Regions from separate parts of the Bradyrhizobium ferriligni genome, predicted to be linked through region 4. Evidence: predicted binding sites of a transcription regulator. Region 4 holds the regulator's gene; each other region holds the start of a gene.
What was found. The regulator PhoB, encoded in region 4, activates phosphate uptake and scavenging genes when phosphate is short. The targets are predictions, from matches to a motif close to TGTCATNNANCTGTCAT.
Positions count from the first base shown of each region.

Region 1: AC1VNY_RS10740 (RNA degradosome polyphosphate kinase) is a predicted target of PhoB. The motif match lies at 2,057-2,073, and genes of this name have one in related genera.
Region 2: AC1VNY_RS28495 (UDP-2,3-diacylglucosamine diphosphatase) is a predicted target of PhoB. The motif match lies at 1,844-1,860, and genes of this name have one in related genera.
Region 3: AC1VNY_RS38740 (phospholipase C) is a predicted target of PhoB. The motif match lies at 2,196-2,212, and genes of this name have one in related genera.

Region 1 covers NZ_JBXEJO010000014.1:67,554-72,242, reverse strand. The annotation lists gene AC1VNY_RS10740 (RNA degradosome polyphosphate kinase) at 1-1,983, opposite strand, end outside; gene AC1VNY_RS10735 (P-loop NTPase family protein) at 2,116-2,793, opposite strand; gene AC1VNY_RS10730 (CDP-alcohol phosphatidyltransferase family protein) at 2,882-3,424, opposite strand; gene purM (phosphoribosylformylglycinamidine cyclo-ligase) at 3,585-4,670, shown strand; gene purN (phosphoribosylglycinamide formyltransferase) at 4,667-4,689, shown strand, end outside.
Region 2 covers NZ_JBXEJO010000054.1:4,387-9,075, reverse strand. The annotation lists gene AC1VNY_RS28500 (glycosyltransferase family 4 protein) at 1-1,011, opposite strand, end outside; gene AC1VNY_RS28495 (UDP-2,3-diacylglucosamine diphosphatase) at 1,008-1,820, opposite strand; gene thiD (bifunctional hydroxymethylpyrimidine kinase/phosphomethylpyrimidine kinase) at 2,169-2,966, opposite strand; gene AC1VNY_RS28485 (Lrp/AsnC ligand binding domain-containing protein) at 3,170-3,415, shown strand; gene AC1VNY_RS28480 (c-type cytochrome) at 3,528-4,463, opposite strand; gene AC1VNY_RS28475 (CHRD domain-containing protein) at 4,629-4,689, shown strand, end outside.
Region 3 covers NZ_JBXEJO010000101.1:14,497-19,185, forward strand. The annotation lists gene hydA (dihydropyrimidinase) at 1-915, shown strand, start outside; gene AC1VNY_RS38735 (alpha/beta fold hydrolase) at 961-1,845, shown strand; gene AC1VNY_RS38740 (phospholipase C) at 2,289-3,935, shown strand; gene AC1VNY_RS38745 (cytochrome-c peroxidase) at 4,045-4,689, shown strand, end outside.
Region 4 covers NZ_JBXEJO010000018.1:54,229-58,917, reverse strand. The annotation lists gene pstB (phosphate ABC transporter ATP-binding protein PstB) at 1-492, shown strand, start outside; gene phoU (phosphate signaling complex protein PhoU) at 599-1,315, shown strand; gene phoB (phosphate regulon transcriptional regulator PhoB) at 1,462-2,172, shown strand; gene AC1VNY_RS13065 (GcrA family cell cycle regulator) at 2,431-2,943, opposite strand; gene AC1VNY_RS13060 (acetylornithine transaminase) at 3,432-4,640, shown strand; gene argF (ornithine carbamoyltransferase) at 4,640-4,689, shown strand, end outside.

The DNA.
Region 1 (4,689 bases), on a different contig from region 4:
GAGAACCTGCTGATGCACCGTGGGATTTTGCAGCGGACAGAGAACCTCGACGCGGCGGTCGAGGTTCCGCGGCATCATATCAGCGGACGAGATATACACAGCAGCTTTTGTGCTCGGCAGGCCCTGGCCCATGCCGAAGCAATAGATTCGGCCGTGTTCCAGGAACCGGCCGATCACCGATTTGACGCGGATGTTCTCGGACAATCCCGGCAGCCCCGGCCGCAGGCAGCAGATGCCGCGCACCACGAGCTCCACCGAGACGCCGGCCTGCGAGGCCTCGTACAGCGCGTCGATGATGTCGGGATCGACCAGCGCGTTCATCTTCATCCAGACCGCGCCGGGCCGGCCATGCTTGACGTGGGCAATCTCGCCGTGGATGTGCTCGATGATCCGCTTGCGCAGCGTCAGCGGCGACACCGCCATCTTCTCGATGTCGCTCGGCTCGGCATAGCCGGTGATGTAGTTGAAGACCCGCGCGACGTCGCGGCCGATGATCGGATCCGAGGTGAAGTAGGAGAGGTCGGTGTAGATGCGCGCGGTGACCGGGTGATAGTTGCCGGTGCCGGTGTGCACATAGGTCGTGAGATTGCCGCCCTCGCGGCGCACCACCATCGACAGCTTGGCATGCGTCTTCAATTCGATGAAGCCGTAGACCACCTGCACGCCGGCGCGTTCGAGGTCGCGGGCCCAGCGGATGTTGGCTTCCTCGTCGAAGCGCGCCTTCAGCTCGATCAGCGCGGTCACCGACTTGCCGGCTTCGGCGGCCTCCGCCAGCGCGCGCACGATCGGCGAATTGTTCGAGGTGCGATAGAGCGTCTGCTTGATCGCGACCACGTCGGGATCGCGTGCCGCCTGCTGCAGGAACTGCACCACGACGTCGAAGGATTCGTAGGGGTGATGGACCACGAGGTCCTTCTGGCGGATGGCGGCGAAGATATCGCCGCCATGATCGCGCACCCGCTCGGGATGACGCGGCACATAGGGCGGGAATTCGAGGTCGGGGCGATTGAGGCGGGTGAGCTGCGACAGCTCGTTCATCGCCAGCACGCCGTCGACCAGGATCACTTCGTCGTCGGCGGCCGACAAGGCGTGCTGCACGAAGATGCGCAGCTCCTCGGGCATCGTGGCCTCGATCTCGAGCCGGATCACCGACCCGCGGCGGCGCCGCTTGAGCGCGGTCTCGAACAGGCGAACGAGGTCTTCGGCCTCTTCCTCGATTTCGAGTTCGGAGTCTCTGATGATGCGGAATGCGCCCTGGCCCTTGACGGTGTAGCCGGGGAACAGGCGGCCGATGAACAGACCCGTAGCCTGCTCCAGCGTGATCAGCCGCGCCGGCGCGCCTTCCTTGGTTGAGGGGATACGGATGAAGCGATCGATCTTGCCGGGCATGCGGATCAGCGCGTTCATCGCCTTGCCGTCGGCGATCCGCGACAATTGCAGCGCCACCGTGAAGCCGAGATTCGGGATGAACGGGAAGGGATGCGCCGGGTCGATCGCCAGCGGCGTCAGCAGCGGGAAGATGTTGTGGAGGAAGTGATCCTCGATCCAGCTGCGCTCGGACTTGGTGACGTCACGGCCGTCGACGAGCTGGATGCCGACCTTGGCCAGGATGTCCCGCAGGTCGCTCCAGATCGCCTGCTGATCGGAGGCGAGCTGCGAGACGGTCTTGTTGATCATCACGAGCTGTTCGGCCGGCAGCAGGCCGTCCGGGCTGCGCTCGGTAATGCCCTCGCGGACCTGCGCCTTGATGCCGGCGACACGGACCATGAAGAACTCGTCGAGGTTATTCGCCGAAATCGACAGGAAACGAACCCGCTCCAGCACGGGATGACCGAGATTGACCGATTCCTCGAGCACCCGCCGGTTGAAGTGCAGCCAGGAGAGCTCCCGGTTGATGAAGCGCTCGGGGCTGGTCGCGATTGCGGGGATGGCAGGAAATTCCGCCTCTTTTTCTTTGATTTCAGTAGCTTGTACCGAGTCCATCAAGTGCTGGTCCAATTCAGGGCAGGGGCCGGGGCGGTCTAGCCGAGAGCCGCAGAAACCATGTGATATTGCGATGACGTTTCGATGACATTGATGTTCCGCTCGCCTGCGCCGTCAAGCCGCGGGGACCGGTCAGGCATCGCGCAACAGCTCCGCCGCCAGCGCCCGTGTGACGGGACGGCCGAGCCGGAGTGCCTCGGTATCGAGCAGCTCGACCGCCTGCCGGACGGCAACGTAGGAACGCTCGATCCGGTTGCTCAGATAGCTGACGAGCGGTTCGTCCACGCTCATCTGGCGGTCGGCGCAGAACTTGACGATCAGGCCGCGGAACAGCTGGTCGTCCGGCGGCAGCAGCGTCACGGTCGGCACCGCGCGTAGCCGCGACCGCAGGTCGCGCAATTCGATCTCGAACGCCGACGGCGGAACGCGCGCCGTGATCAGCACGTAGGCATCGTCCTGGCGCGCCAGATTCATCAGATGAAACATCGCGCGCTCGTCGAAATCCGCCGGCCTCAGGTCTTCGACGACGAGCGCACCGGTCGCAAGCGCGGTCGGCACCGTGTCGGCGGTCAGCGCATGCGCCGCGGTCGAGCGCGCGCCGGCGCTCTCGGCCCAGATCGCGGCGAGGTGGCTTTTGCCGGCGCCGTTAGGCCCAACCAGCAGCATGATTCGGTTCGGCCAGTCGGGCCAGCCGTCGATCAGCGCCAGCGCGGCTTCATTGGCAGGGCCCTCGAGGAAATCGTCGCGGGTCAGCTTCTCCTCGTGCGGCAGGGCCAAGGCCAATTGACGAGGTTGAACGCTACTGGCCACACAAGTCTCCAAACCACCTTATTTTAGCTATGCGCAAGCACGTCGCGTTTGTCGCGGGAAAACCGGCTTCGACTTTTCCGGATCCCGCCTACCGAGCTTCGATCGTGCTCATGTGCCGCACCCACTCCACGAGATAGAGGGACACCGAACCCAAAGTAAAGATCGTGACCAGGCCCATCAGGATCCAGTCGTAAGGATGCGGCTCGAAGCCGAAGCCGAGCGAGGCCAGCACCAGCGCCGCGAACGCGACCTGCGCCACCGTGTTCAGCTTCGACACCATCAGCGGCTTCATCTCGACCGGCTTGTCGAACAACCATGACACAATCACGGCGGAGACGATCATGATGTCGCGCGACACCACGAGAATCACGATCCAGCGCGGCACCGCGCCCCAGATTCCGAGCGCGACATAGATCGACACCAGGAGCGCCTTGTCGGCGAGCGGATCGAGCAGGGCGCCGAGCTCGCTCGTCATGTTGAAGCGCTTGGCGAGGAAACCGTCGACCGCGTCCGAGACGCCGGCGATCACGAAGATCGCGAACGCAATCTCCATCTGGCTGGACACGATGGCCCAGACGATCACCGGCACCAGGATGATGCGGCCGAGGGTGATGATGTTCGGAATGCTCAACTTGGATCGCTTCCCGGCTAGAAGCCTGATTTTACTCGATATCCGGCTCTTTTGCGCAGCCGCCTTGTGTTATCTACATAGTATCGCGGCAGCAGCGCCGCGAGCCATTGCGCGGGGGCGGAATTCCTCGTAACCAGCCCCTGATCATCTGGAATTGGGCATGACCGAGCGCAAAAACGGGCTCACTTACGCGGATTCGGGTGTCGATATCGACGCCGGCAATCGACTGGTCGATCTGATCAAGCCGATGGTGCGGGCCACCGCGCGGCCTGGCGCGGACGCCGAGATCGGCGGTTTCGGCGGGCTGTTCGACCTCAAGGCCGCCGGTTTCAAGGATCCGGTTCTGGTGGCCGCGACCGATGGCGTCGGCACCAAGCTGAAGATCGCGATCGAGACCGGCATTCATGGCGGCATCGGCATCGATCTGGTCGCGATGTCGGTCAACGACCTCGTCGTGCAGGGCGCGGAACCGCTGTTCTTCCTGGACTATTTCGCCTGCGGCAAGCTGCACCCGGAGGCCACCGCGCAGATCGTGGCCGGCATCGCCGAAGGCTGCCGGGAATCCGGCTGTGCGCTGATCGGCGGCGAAACCGCCGAGATGCCCGGCCTCTACAAGGATGGCGACTACGACCTCGGCGGCTTCGCCGTCGGCGCGGCCGAGCGCGGCACCTTGCTGCCGACCGCGGATATCGCGGCGGGCGATGCCGTGATCGGGCTGGCTTCCTCCGGCGTGCACTCCAACGGCTATTCGCTGGTGCGCAAGATCGTCGAGCAGTCCGGCGTTGCCTATGACGCGCCGGCGCCGTTCGCGCCGGTCATGACGCTCGGCGCGGCGCTGCTGACGCCGACCAGGCTCTATGTGAAATCCTGCCTGCGCGCGATCCGCGACACCGGCGCGGTGAAGGGCCTCGCCCACATCACCGGCGGCGGCTTCACCGACAACATTCCGCGCGTGCTGCCGAAGCATCTCGGCGTCGGCATCGATCTGGCGCGGCTGCCGGTGCTGCCGGTGTTCAAATGGCTGGCCGAGCAGGGCGGCATCGCCGAGCTCGAGCTGCTGCGCACCTTCAACTGCGGTATCGGCATGATCGCGATCGTCAAGGCTGATGCGGTCGACGCCGTGACCGAGGCCTTCACCGCCGGCGGCGAGACCGTGACGCTGCTCGGCGAGGTGATCGAGGCCAAGGGGACGCATGAGGGCGAGCATCGCGTGGTCTATAACGGTCATCTCGATCTCTCGCGATGAAGCGCCGCGTCGCCATCCT
Region 2 (4,689 bases), on a different contig from region 4:
ATCCGGCGGCGCAGGACGGACGTTCATGCAACGGTCGATGAACACCCGGGCCGACGCCTGCCAGGTGTGGAGCGCGGCGAAATCGACGCAGGCCTGCCGCGGGATGCTGAGCGCCTTGAGGCAGGCATGGCGCAAATCCTCGTCGAGCACACCGACCGGCGCCGCGCCGATCACGTCGCGGGGACCGGTGACCGGAAAAGCGGCAACCGGCAGGCCGCTCGCCAACGCTTCAAGCAGCACCAGACCGAACGTATCGGTCCGGCTCGGGAAAACGAACGCATCGGCCGCGGCATAGATCTCAGCCAATTCTTCTCCATGGCGGGCGCCGAGGAACACGGCGTCCGGATATTTCCGCTCCAGTGCCGCCCGCGCCGGGCCGTCGCCGACCACGACCTTGGTTCCCGGCAAATCGAGATCGAGGAAGGCATCCAGGTTCTTCTCCACCGCCACCCGGCCGACGCTGAGATAGACCGGCTGCGGCAGGCAGAGATCGACGTCGCGCGGATGGAACAGCGCGGTATCGACGCCGCGCGACCAGAGCACCACGTTGCGGAAGCCGCGCTGACGCAACTCGGCCGCCAGCGCCGGGGTCGCCGCCATCACCGCCCGGCTCGGCCTGTGGAACCAGCGCAGCGCCCGCCACACCCAGGCTTCCGGGACAGGCGTCCGCGCCGAGACGTATTCGGGGAAGCGGGTATGGAAGCTCGTCGTGAACGGCAGGCCGCGCTTGCGGCAATAGCGGCGCACCGCAAGCCCGATCGGGCCCTCAGTCGCGATATGGATGCTGTCGGGCCTCGCCGCCTCGATCAGACTTGCGACCTTGGCCCGGTAGGGCAGCGCCAGCCGGAGATCGCGATAGCTCGGCATCGCGAAGGTGCGGAACTCGTCCGGCGTCAGGAAGCTCACCTCGACGCCGAGCGATTTCGCCGCCTGTGCCATCATGGTCAGCGTGCGGACAACCCCGTTGATCTGGGGATGCCACGCATCGGTCGCGACCAGGATATGCGTCATGCAGCGCGTGCCGTCACTCGCTGAACCGGCGCGATCCGGCGCACCGGGTCGGTCCAGGTGATGATCTCGAAATGGCCGTCCTCATGCTCGGCGAGCGCGGTGCAGCTCTCCACCCAGTCGCCGCAATTCATGTAGCGGATGCCGTGCTCGTCATGAATCGTCGCGTAGTGGATGTGGCCGCAGATCACGCCGTCGCAGCCGTGGCGTCGTGCCTCGCCGGCAAGCGTCGCCTCGAACGCGCCGATATAGTTCACCGCCTTCTTGACCTTCAGCTTTGCCCATTGCGACAGCGACCAGTACGGCACGCCGAACATCTTGCGGAAGAAGTTGACGAAGCGATTCATCTGGATCGCGAAGTCGTAGGCCTTGTCGCCGAGATGGGCGAGCCAGCGCGCGTTCTGCACCACGAGATCGAAAATGTCGCCGTGGATCACCAGGTAGCGCTTGCCGTCGGCGCCGGTGTGGACCGTGTTCTCCACCACGTCGATGCCGCCGAAATGCGTGCCGTAATATTTGCGCAGGAACTCGTCGTGGTTGCCCGGGACGTAGATCACCTTGGCGCCCTTGCGCGCCTTGCGCAGCATCTTCTGCACGAAATCGTTATGGGTCTGCGGCCAGTACCAGTTCGACTTCAGCGCCCAGCCGTCGACGATATCACCAACGAGGTAGATCGTGTCGGCATCGTGGAAGCGGAGGAAGTCCAGCAGGCGGTCGGCTTGCGAACCGCGGGCTCCGAGATGGACATCGGAGATAAACAAAGTGCGAAAGTGCCGCTCGGGACTTTCTTCACTCAAGGAGTCACTTCCCATGCCTGTGCACCTAACAGATTCCTGTGACAAGGCGATGACGATCCCCGCGACCCAAGGCCCCACAAACAGTTAACGAGAATCAGCAGTACGCCCCTGCCCTGCGGATAACAGCAGCGTGCGACAATCTGGCGACATCGGCGGCCGCGGCTGTGTGGAAGAGGCGTTGTGTTGCCTGCGTAACGCGATGGAACGACGCGAATTCGAAGCGGCGATGAATGCGTAGCCCGGATGAAGCGAAGCGTAATCCGGGGTTCTGCATCCGCGGAAAGTGCAGCCCCGGATTTCGCGGAGCCTGTCATCGGGCGCGCGTTCGCGCGACCCGTTGGCTCCATCCGGGCTACAAGAGCCTCAATAATATTTGTGAAAGTGATGCACCGGCCCATGGCCGTGGCCGACGGCAAAACGATCGGCAGCGGCGATTGCTTCGGTGATCCAGGCCTTGGCGTGGCGTACGGAGGTCTCCATGCTCTCGCCCTTCGCGAGCCCTGCTGCGATTGCCGAGGACAGCGAGCAGCCGGTGCCATGCGTATTGGCGGTCGCAATCCGCGGCGCAGCCAGCGCGATGCTGCGCCCGGCGTCGATCAGATAGTCGATGCTGTCGGCGCCGTGGCCGTGGCCGCCCTTGACCAGCACCGCGCGACATCCCATCGCCAGCAATCGCTTGCCTTGTCGCTCGACGTCGGCCTCGCTCTCGGCGACCGGCTCGCTCAAGAGCGCCGCCGCTTCAGGTAGGTTCGGCGTGATCAGCGAGGCCAGCGGAAACAGCAGGGTCTTCAGCGCATCGACCGCCTCGGCGGCAAGCAGCCGATCGCCCGAGGTTGCGACCATCACCGGATCGAGCACGACATGGCGCGGCGCCCAGCGCGTCAGCCCATCGGCGATCGCCGCAATCGTCTCGGCCTGTGCCACCATCCCGATCTTGACCGCGCCGACCTCGAGGTCGGAGAACACCGCATCGATCTGGGCGGTGACGAATGACGCTGGCACCGGATGGATGCCGCTGACCCCCGTGGTGTTCTGCGCGGTCAGCGCCGTGATCGCGGAGGCGCCATAGACCCCGAGCGCGGCAAAGCTCTTGAGGTCGGCCTGGATGCCCGCCCCGCCCGAGGAGTCCGAGCCGGCAATGGTGAGCGCGACCGGCGTCATCGTGCAGCACCGGCGGTTGATACGAATGCGACCATCGCGAACAAGACCATGGCCTGTCCTAGCCCGGCCGCGGATCGACGGCAAGTTCGCCTGACTTTACCGCGGGTTGGCCTTGCCTTGACGCTGCCTTGCCCCTTCTTGTCCCCTTGCCTTGGCCGCCCGTTTTTGGCCTATAGTCGCGGAAATCCCCGGAGACGACTTTGATGGTTCCTTTCTTCGTCCAGATCAAATGCAAGCTCGGCCAGTCCTACACCGTCGCCAACGCGCTGGCGGAGGCCGAGATTGCGTCCGAGATCTATTCCACCGCGGGCAACTACGACCTCCTGGTCAAGTTCTACGTCGACCACGACACCGACATCGGCCATTTCATCAACGAGAAGGTTCAGGTGATCCCGGGCATCCAGGACACTCTCACCATCATCACCTTCAAGGCGTTCGGCGCGAAGTAGATCGCGCCCACGAGAGCATGATGAGATTGGGTCGAGCTTGAACGGCGTCGAAAGTTCACCTCTCCCTTGGGAGAGGTGAACCGAAACCGCGGCGAGCCGGTTCAACCAAAGCTCATCCCGCTGACTCCTTCTCCTTCTTCACCGGCTTCGGCGGTCCCTCGACCGGCGGCAGCGACTTGATGTACTCGGCGATCGCGTCGCGGTCGGACGACGAGAGTTGCGAGGTATTGCGGATCACGCGCACCATGGATCCGCCCGCGCTATCGCCGTCCGGCGTCTGGCCGCTCTCGAGGAAATAGGCGATATCCTTCACACTCCAGTCCGAGATCCCCCTCGGCGTGATGTTGGGCACCCAGCCTTCGCCCTCCGGATTCGGACCACCGGCGAAGCGCTGCGCGGTGACGATGCCGCCGAGGACATTGCGCGGGCTGTGGCACTCGGCGCAATGGCCGAAGCTGTTGACGAGATAGGCGCCGCGATACCAATGCGCCGAGCGGCTTGCATCCGCGATGAACGGCTTGCCGTTCATGAACAGGAATTTCCAGACGCCGACATTGCGCCTGATGTTGAACGGAAACGGCAAATCGTGGTCGCGCACCTTGCCGGCGACCGGCGGCAAGGTCTTCAGATAGGCGAACAGGTCGCGCACATCGCTGACCTTGGCGTGCTGATAGGACGGGTACGGAAACGCCGGGAAATAGTGCGCGCCCGATGGCGAGGTGCCCTTCATGACCGCCGTGACGAAATCGGCCTCGCTCCAGCGGCCGATGCCGTCGTTCGGGTCGGGCGAGATATTCGGCGCATAGAATGTACCGAACGGCGAGGTGATCGCGAGCCCGCCGCCGAGCCTCGTGCGGTCGTCCTGCTTCGGCACGGCATGGCAGGAGGAACATCCTCCAGCATTGAACGTTGTGAGGCCGTTGGCCAGGTCAGGCTGATAGGCTGGCAGCGCGCCGGCGGCAACGGTCGCGGGGATCGTCAGCCACCAGAACACGCCGACGCCGATTACGCCGGCCAGTATCGCCAGGAGGAAAATTCGTCGCAGCATTCACCGATCCGTCATTGGTCGCGTCAGTTCATGGACCAGTATGATGGCAACCAGTCGGACAAGCTCGCATCAAATTTGCCGCACCCACGATCATTTGGGGAATAAATCCGAAAAGCCGCTGTTTGAAGATTGCAACCATCCTGTGACGTCAAAGGGGAGAGAACCATGTCGAACAAGACCTTGCTTGCCACGCTGACGCTCGGCGCCGCCATCGCCCTCGCCGGTC
Region 3 (4,689 bases), on a different contig from region 4:
CTGCTCGAAACCATGTCGGTCGCGCGCGAGACCGGTGCCATGCTGATGGTCCATGCGGAGAATTTCGACGCCATCCGCTTCCTGACCGACCGGCTGGAGCGCGCCGGCAACACCGCGCCGCGCTTCCATGCGACCTCGCGGCCGATCCCGGTCGAGCGCGAGGCCACCCATCGCGCGATCTCGCTGTCCGAGCTCGTCGACGTGCCGATCATGATCGTGCATGTCTCGAACCGCGAGGCGATGGACGAAATCCGGCGCGCGCAGCAGCGGGGCTTGCGGGTGATGGGCGAGACCTGTCCGCAATATCTCATGCTGACCGAAAAGGATCTCGATCAGCTCAACATGGAAGGCGCAAAATACGTCTGCTCGCCGCCGCCGCGCGACGTCGCCAGCCAGCAGGCCTGCTGGGAAGGGCTGCAGCAGAAGGTGTTCTCGGTGTTCTCGTCGGACCATTGTCCGTTCCGTTACGACGACCCGCAAGGCAAGCTTGCGCCGAAGGGGCGCACCAGCTTCCGCTGGGTGCCGAACGGAATCCCGGGTGTGGCGACGCGGCTGCCGATCCTGTTCTCCGAAGGCGTGGTGAAGGGGCGGATCGACCTCAACAGCTTTGTCGCCTTCAGCGCCACCAACCACGCCAAGATCTACGGCCTCTATCCGCGCAAGGGCACCATCGCGGTCGGCTCGGATGCCGACATCGCGCTGTGGGACCCGAAGCGCAAGGTGACGATCCGCCACGAGCTGATCCACGACGGTGCGGACTACACGCCCTATGAAGGGCTCGAGGTCACGGGCTGGCCGGTGCTGACCATGGTGCGCGGCAAGGTCGTCGTCGATAACGGTACGCTCGTCGGCGGCAAGGATCACGGCACCTATCTGCCGCGCGCCAAGCCGCCGAAGGCCGCGACCATTCCGTAACGCGACCATCCCGCAACAAGCAAAGAGAGAAGGCAGGAGATCAACATGCCCTATGCTGTGACAGACGACGGAGTGCGGCTTTATTTCGAGGAGACCGGATCGGGGCATCCGGTGATCCTGGTTCACGAGTTCGCCGGCGACTTGCGCAGCTACGAGCCGCAGATGCGGCACTTCGGCAAGCGCTTCCGGACCATCGCCTACAATGCGCGCGGCTTTCCGCCGTCGGATGTGCCGGAGCAGATCTCGTCCTATTCGCAGGCGCGCGCCGCCGACGATATCCTGGCCGTGCTCGATCACATCGGCGCGCCGAAGGCGCATATCGTCGGTCTGTCGATGGGCGGCTTTGCGACGCTGCATTTCGGATTGCGTCACCCTGATCGGGCGCTGTCGCTGTGCATCGGCGGCTGCGGCTACGGCGCCGAGCTCGACAAGCGCGATACGTTTCGCGCCGAGGCCGACGTGATCGCGAACATGATCCGCAAGGAAGGCATGCCGGCCTTCGCCGAGCGCTATGCCTACGGGCCGACCCGCGTGCAGTATGAAAACAAGGACCCGCGTGGCCACGCCGAGTTCAAGACCCTGCTGGCCGAGCATTCGGCGGTCGGATCGGCCAACACCCAGCAAGGCGTGCAGAAGGAGCGTCCCTCGCTCTACACGCTGGTCGACGAGATGAAGCGCATCAATGTGCCGACGCTGATCATCACCGGCGACGAGGATTGGCCGTGCCTGTTGCCGGGCATCCTGATGAAGCAGAGCATCCCGTCGGCCGCGCTCGCGGTGATGCCGAACTGCGGCCACGCCATCAACATCGAGGAGCCCGACGAATACAACCGGATCGTCGGCGATTTCCTGGCGCAGGTCGAAAGCGGCCGCTGGCCGCAGCGCGATCCGCGCGCGGTCAGCGCTTCGATTACGGGAATGAAGGAGTAGGCTTCACGCCGAGTTGAATCGCGGCCATCATCCGCCACCAGGCCAAGCATCCGCGCTTTTCGAGCAACATCCTCGGAAGGCGCGGATTTTTTTCGGGTGTGAGCACGCCGCGACAGCAGGCGGCGCACAATCTGTTCGCATGATTGCTGTCATTCAATTCCATGTCTTCTGACCGAAGCCGCGTCCACGGATAGCCGCTCGCGTGAGGCGTGACGTCTGTCATACGCGCAAAGATTGGTCCCTCGATGCCTGCTGCAACCGATGCGGACATGAGCGCGCATCATCGTTCGTCGCATTCATTCGACCGACACAGCGCTGTCATCGGTGGTGGATAACTTGTCGCAGGTCGACGTCATAAATCCTTAAAAATAAAAAGGGGCACTACGGTGAAAGCCAAATTTCTTTCGACGGTCGGAGTCTGTCTGGTTGCTGCCGCTGCGGTGATGTGCAGCGCCGCAGCTCAGGACGACAACAAGGGCAATAACGGCCACGATCATCATCCGCACGACATCCACACCCAAACGCCGATCAAGCATCTCGTCGTTATTTTCAACGAGAACCGCTCGTTCGATCACTACTTCGCAACCTACCCGGTTGCGACCAACCCGACCGGCTCGATCCCGTTCACGGCGAAGCCGCATACGCCGAAGGTCAACAACCTCGCCAACGCCAATCTGTTGACCAACAACCCGAACACCAACCCGGCCAACGGCACCGGCGCGACCAATCCGTTCCGCCTCGACCGCACCCAGGCCAACACCAAGTCGCAGAACCACGCCTACACGCCCGAGCAGCAAGCGGTCGACAACGGCAAGGAAGACCTGTTTCCGAAATTCACCGGTCGCGGCACCGCCGGCGGCGTCGGCGCCTTCGGCACCAACGGGCAGGTGATGGGCTATTTCGACGGCAACACCGTCACCGCGTTCTGGAATTACGCCCAGAACTTCGCGATGAGCGACAACAACTGGACCGACACCTTTGGTCCGTCGACGCCCGGCGCGCTCGAAGTGGTTGCCGGCCAGACCAACGGTGCGCAGAACATCGTCGGCTCGTCATCGTCGATCGCCGACGGCCAGGGTGGCCTGACGCTGATCGGTGATACCGACCCTGCCTACGATGCCTGCTCGAGCACGACCAGCCAGGTCCTGATGACCAGCAAGAACATCGGCGACCTGCTCAATGCCGAGCAGATCAGCTGGGGCAGCTTCATGGGCGGCTTCGACCTGACGCTCAAGAACAGCAACGGCACCACCAACTGCGGCCGCAGCACCTTCTCGAGCAACGTCAACGGCACCGTCGTGGACTACATCCCGCACCACGCCTGGTTCCAGTACTACAAGTCGACGGCCAACCCGACCCATGCGCGGCCGAGCTCGGTGAATGCGGTCGGACACACCTATGTGCCCGGCGGCAAGACGCTCGATCCGGCCAATCATGCCTACGATCTCGAGGACTTCTACGCCGCGGTGAAGGCCGGCAACTTCCCGGCCGTCTCCTACATCAAGATGCCGGCCTACCAGGACGGTCACCCCGGCAACTCCGATCCGCTCGACGAGCAGGCCGGCAATGTCGAGCTGATCAACTTCCTGCAGAAGCAGAAGGAGTGGGGCGAGACCGCGGTCATCATCACTTACGACGACTCCGACGGCTGGTACGACCACCAGTACCTTGCGCCGATCAGCGCCTCGTATGATCCGACCGCCGACCAGGTCAACGGCCCCGGCCAGTGCGGCCGCGGTATCGGCAAGCAGACGCAGCCGAACGGCCTCAACGGCCAGCCAGTGAACGGCCGCTGCGGTCCCGGCACGCGCGTCCCGTTCCTGGTGATCTCGCCCTTCGCCAAGCGCAACTACGTCAGCCACACCCGCATCTCGCAGGCGTCCGTCGTGCGCTTCATCGAGGACAACTGGCTGCACGGCCAGCGTCTTGGCGGCGGCGCGTTCGACGACAACGTCGAATCGATCGCCGACATGTTCGACTTCGAGCGCGGCCACGGCCAGGACCACGAGTACCGGCAGGACACGCTGTTCCTCGATCCGACCGCCGGCACGGTCATCGTCAGCCCGCCGGATGATCACCATCACCACTAACGCCCTTCGGTTCTGATCCAATCAGAACCGAAGCTCCGCCCTGACGCGTTCTGCTCGCGCGAACTGGTCTCCAGTTCGCGCGAAAACGCTTAACGACATTGGATATGACATGAATGGCCGCACCTTGTGGCTTCTCGGCGCCGGCCTGCTGTGCATGGCCGGCACTGTTGCGGCCGTCGAGACGCAGGGACTTCCGGGGACCAATCCGAACCCGGTGCAGCTCAGGCGTCCGCCGGTCGCCCCGCTGTCCGCCATGGCGCAGCTCGGCCAGAAGATCTTCTTCGACGCGTCGCTGTCCTCCTCGGGCGCATTGTCATGCGCGTCCTGTCACAGCCCGGACCATGCCTACGGGCCACCCAATGACGGGCCGGTGATGCTCGGCGGGCCCGCGCAATCCCGGCAAGGGACACGCGCCGTGCCGGGCCTGACCTATCTCGAGCGGCAGCCGAATTTCAGCATCGGGCCGGAAAAGGACGAGGACGACAATGTCGTCGACTTCGCGCAACTGGCCGCGCTCGGCCAGCAGGCCGCGCGCGCCAGGAAAGTGGCGACCGGGACTGCCGCCTCGGCGGTCAACATCGTGCCGCAGGGCGGACTGTTCTGGGACGGCCGCGCCGATACGCTGCAGGACCAGGCGATCTTCCCGCTGCTCGATCCCAACGAGATGGACGGCGGCAGCATCGAGATCGTGGCGCAGAAGCTGCGCCGGGCGAGCTACGCGCCGCGCTTCGCCGAGCTGTTCGGCGCTGGTGTC
Region 4 (4,689 bases):
ATGGTGTTCCAGAAGCCGACGCCGTTCCCGATGACGATCTACGAGAACATCGCCTTCGGCATCCGCCTCTACGAGAAGATCTCGAAGTCCGAGATGGACGACCGGGTCGAGAAGGCGCTGCGCGGCGGCGCGCTGTGGAACGAGGTCAAGGACAAGCTGAACGCCTCCGGCCTGTCGCTCTCCGGCGGCCAGCAGCAGCGCCTGTGCATCGCGCGCACCGTGGCGGTGCGCCCCGAGGTGATCCTGTTCGACGAGCCGTGCTCGGCGCTCGACCCGATCTCGACCGCCAAGGTCGAGGAGCTGATCCAGGAGCTCTCCGAGGACTACACGATCGCGATCGTCACCCACAACATGCAGCAGGCGGCGCGCGTCTCCGACAAGACCGCCTTCATGTATCTCGGCGAGCTGATCGAGTTCGACGACACCAACAAGATCTTCACCTCACCGAGCGATCGGCGCACCCAGGACTACATCACCGGCCGGTTCGGTTGACCGGCGCATGATCCGGAAAAGTGGAAACCGGTTTTCCGATCAGGTCATGCTAAAATTCAGGACACGAAACCATGATCCCCGGGAACATGGTTGAGGGAGACAAGCGATGGCTTCTGAACATACCGCCAAGGCATTCGACAGCGACCTGCAGGAGTTGACCCGCCTGGTCGCCGAGATGGGCGGCCTGGTCGAACGGATGATTACCGAGTCGGTCGACGCGCTGATCCGTCGCGACGTCGCGCTCGGCAAGCGCGTGGTCGCCGCCGACATCGAGATCGACAATCTGCAGCGCAACATCGAAGAGCGCGCGGTGCTGACGATCGCGCGCCGCCAGCCGATGGCGATCGACCTGCGTGAGATCGTCAGCGCGATGCGCGTCGCCACCGACCTCGAGCGGATCGGCGACCTCGCCAAGAACATGGGCAAGCGCGTCGCGGCGCTGGAGAGCGATTTCCAGCCGCTGAAGCTGATCCGCGGCCTCGAGCACATGACCGACCTCGTGCTGTCGCAGGTCAAGTCGGTGCTCGACGCCTATGCCGCGCACGACCTGCCGGCGGCGATGAACGTCTGGAAGGGCGACGAGGAGGTCGATGCGATCTGCACCTCGCTGTTCCGCGAACTGCTCACCTACATGATGGAAGATCCGCGCAACATCTCGTTCTGCATCCATCTGATGTTCTGCGCCAAGAACATCGAGCGGATCGGCGATCACGCCACCAATATCGCAGAGACCGTGTTCTACATGATCGAGGGCCAGCAGATCACCGACAAGCGCCCGAAGGGGGACATGACCACTTTTGCCACCACGGTGCCGGGCAACTGAGGCATGATCGGCAAGCGCGGAACCGGCAAGAGTGAAACTGGACGATCCTCGCGACAAATCGTTTCCGCGGGAACTATGCTCAAGGAAGTTAAGCGTTTCGGTTTGCGTCTGGGCAACGGATCACCACAGAGAAAGAACTTAAACCGATGAGCGCACGCATTCTGGTAGTCGAAGACGAGGAAGCGCTGACGACGCTGTTGCGCTACAACCTCGATGCGGAAGGCTACGATGTCGAGACGGTGGGGCGCGGCGACGATGCCGACACGAGGCTGAAGGAGCGCGTTCCCGACCTCGTGGTGCTCGACTGGATGCTGCCGGGCCTGTCCGGCATCGAGCTGTGCCGCCGCCTGCGGGCGCGGCCCGAGACCAAGCAGCTTCCGATCATCATGCTGACCGCGCGCGGCGAGGAAAGCGAGCGCGTGCGCGGGCTTGCCACCGGCGCTGACGATTACATCGTCAAGCCGTTCTCGGTGCCGGAACTGCTGGCGCGGGTGAAGGGCCTCTTGCGCCGCGCGAGCCCCGAGCGGCTTGCGACCGTGCTGACCTATGGCGACATCGAGCTCGACCGCGAGAAGCGCCGCGTGGCGCGCTCCGGCCGTCCGATCGATCTCGGGCCGACCGAGTATCGCCTGCTCGAATTCTTCCTCGAGCATCCCGGCCGCGTGTTCAGCCGCGAGCAGCTGCTCGACAGCGTCTGGGGCCGCGACATCTACATCGATGAACGCACCGTCGACGTGCACATCGGCCGCCTGCGCAAGCTGCTCAATCCCGGCCGCGAGCAGGATCCGATCCGCACCGTGCGCGGCGCCGGCTACGCGCTCGACGACCGCTTTGCCAAGGCCGAGCCGCAGCCGTAACGGCCGTTGCGGGATTCATAGCCCGCAGCACGGTGTCGTCCCGGCCTAGTGCGCAATTGCGCACGGGAGCCGGGACCCATACGCCGCGGCCGGTGTAATCGGCACGTGGCCGGACGGCTTTCTAACAACACGCATTCGTGGTTATGGGTCCCGGCCTGCGCCGGGACGACGGCGGTGATGTAACGGGCTGCGCGCCACAAAAAAATCCCCGCTTTCGCGGGGATTTGTTTTTCAGGTCTTCCGTGGTTTCCCGAGTGCTCACTTGATCTGCGGTTTCGCCGACGGCCGGCGGCGATCGGCGGCGGGCTGGTAGGCAACGCGCGAGTGATGCGCGCAATAGGGCAGGCCGGCGAGCGCCTTGCCGCCGCAGAAGAAGAATTCCGGGCTCGAGGGATCGCCGACCGGCCAGTGACAGGTGGCCTCGTTGAGCTCGAGCAGCGACAGCCGCTGGCTCATCGGCACCACATTGTCGAAGGAGATCGGATCCGGCTCCATCTCGACCTCGAAGGCGTGCGCCAGTGCGGTGTTGCCGCGCGAGACCGGGCGCGCCACCCGCATCATGTGCTGGGCGGGGCGGGCCTTGCGCTGCCGCGGCGCGGCCGTGGAGGGTGCCTTGGCGCGGCCGGAGAGGCCGAGCCGATGCACTTTGCCGATCACGGCGTTTCGCGTCACATTGCCAAGTTCCGCCGCGATCTGGCTGGCCGACAGGCCGGACTCCCAGAGCTTCTTCAGCTGCTCGACGCGATCGTCGGACCAGGTCAATACAGTCATCGCATTCTTCCCTTCGCGTAGCGCCGGCCAATCATTGGAGCGGCGCTGCGAGCCAATCTGGACAAATATCCCTGCGGCCAGAATCCCTTAGCCCTCGCCGGGCGCGGTCTTGCGCCCGAACGTTTACGCGCGATACGAAGGCTACTTAGAGGGTCCAGTACTGCCGCACGAGATGTCGTACCCGACAGGCCAAACGCTACAATATGGCGTGACTCTGGCGCAAGAGTCCGCGGCCGTGCGTCCACATGTTCCCACACAGTTAAGCATTGCGATGAGGCTTTTCCACCGCACCGGAATGCTCCGGATTGCGCTCGTTTCGCATTGCAGGAAGGCCACTTCGTGACGATTGACACTTACCGACCGCAGCATAGAATGCCCGCCACGTGCCGCCCGCAAAGGCGGCCGTTTTGTTTTCCGAAGCTGGCCGTTGCTGCGCTGGCGTCAAGGCGCAGCGGCAATTGTCGGCTTAAAAACCGTCAGTGAACGCCATGACCAACGCTGCCACGTCGCATCTGCTTCCCGTCTTCGCCAGGGTCGATCTCGGCTTCGAGCGCGGTGAGGGCGCCTGGCTGATCGCAACCAACGGCGACCGCTATCTCGATTTCACCTCGGGCGTCGCGGTCAACGCGCTCGGACACGCGCATCCGCATCTGGTCAAGGCGCTGCAGGAACAGGCGACCAAGCTCTGGCACATGTCGAACCTGTTCAAGAGCCCGGACGGCGAGGTGCTTGCCGCGCGGCTGTGCGAGCAGAGCTTTGCCGACTTCGTGTTCTTCTGCAATTCCGGTGCCGAAGCGATGGAGGGCGTGATCAAGCTGGTCCGCCACTATCACTTCTCCAAGGGCCATGGCGAGCGCTACCGCATCATCACCTTCGAGGGCGCCTTCCACGGCCGCACACTGGGCACGCTGGCGGCGACCGGCTCGGCGAAATATCTCGAGGGCTTCGGCCCGCCGATGGACGGCTTCGACCAGGTGCCGCATGGCGACATCGAGGCGGTGAAGAAGGCGATCGGCCCGCACACCGCCGGCATCCTGATCGAGCCGGTGCAGGGCGAGGGCGGCGTGCGCTCGGCGCCGCAGGCGTTCTTCAAGGCGCTGCGCGCGCTCTGCGACGAGCACGGCCTGCTGCTCGCCTTCGACGAGGTGCAGACCGGCATGGGCCGCACCGGCGAACTGTTCGCCTACAAGCGTACCGGCGTCACGCCGGACGTGATGTCGCTGGCCAAGGCGCTCGGCGGCGGTTTCCCGATCGGCGCGGTGCTGGCGACCGCGCAGGCTGCGGCCGGCATGGCGCCCGGCTCGCACGGCTCGACCTTCGGCGGCAATCCGCTCGCGGTCGCCGCCGCCAATGCCGTGCTCGACGTCATGCTGAAACCCGGCTTCTTCGAGCATGTGCAGAAGATGTCGCTGCTGCTCAAGCAGAAGCTCGCTTCCGTCGTCGACCGCTATCCCGGCGTGCTGTCGGAGGTGCGCGGTGAGGGGCTGTTGATAGGCGTCAAGGCCGTGGTGCCGTCGGGCGATCTGATCGCAGCACTGCGCAACGAAAAGCTGCTCACCGTCGGTGCCGGCGACAATGTGGTGCGGTTCCTGGCGCCGCTGATCGTGACCGAGGCCGAGATCGATACGTCGATCACTGCGCTCGAGCGCGCCTGCGCGACATTGCCGGCGGCGCAGCCGAAGAAGGCGGCTGGATGATGAGCAAGCCGGTCCGCCACTTCCTCGATATCAACGAGCTGCCGCTCGG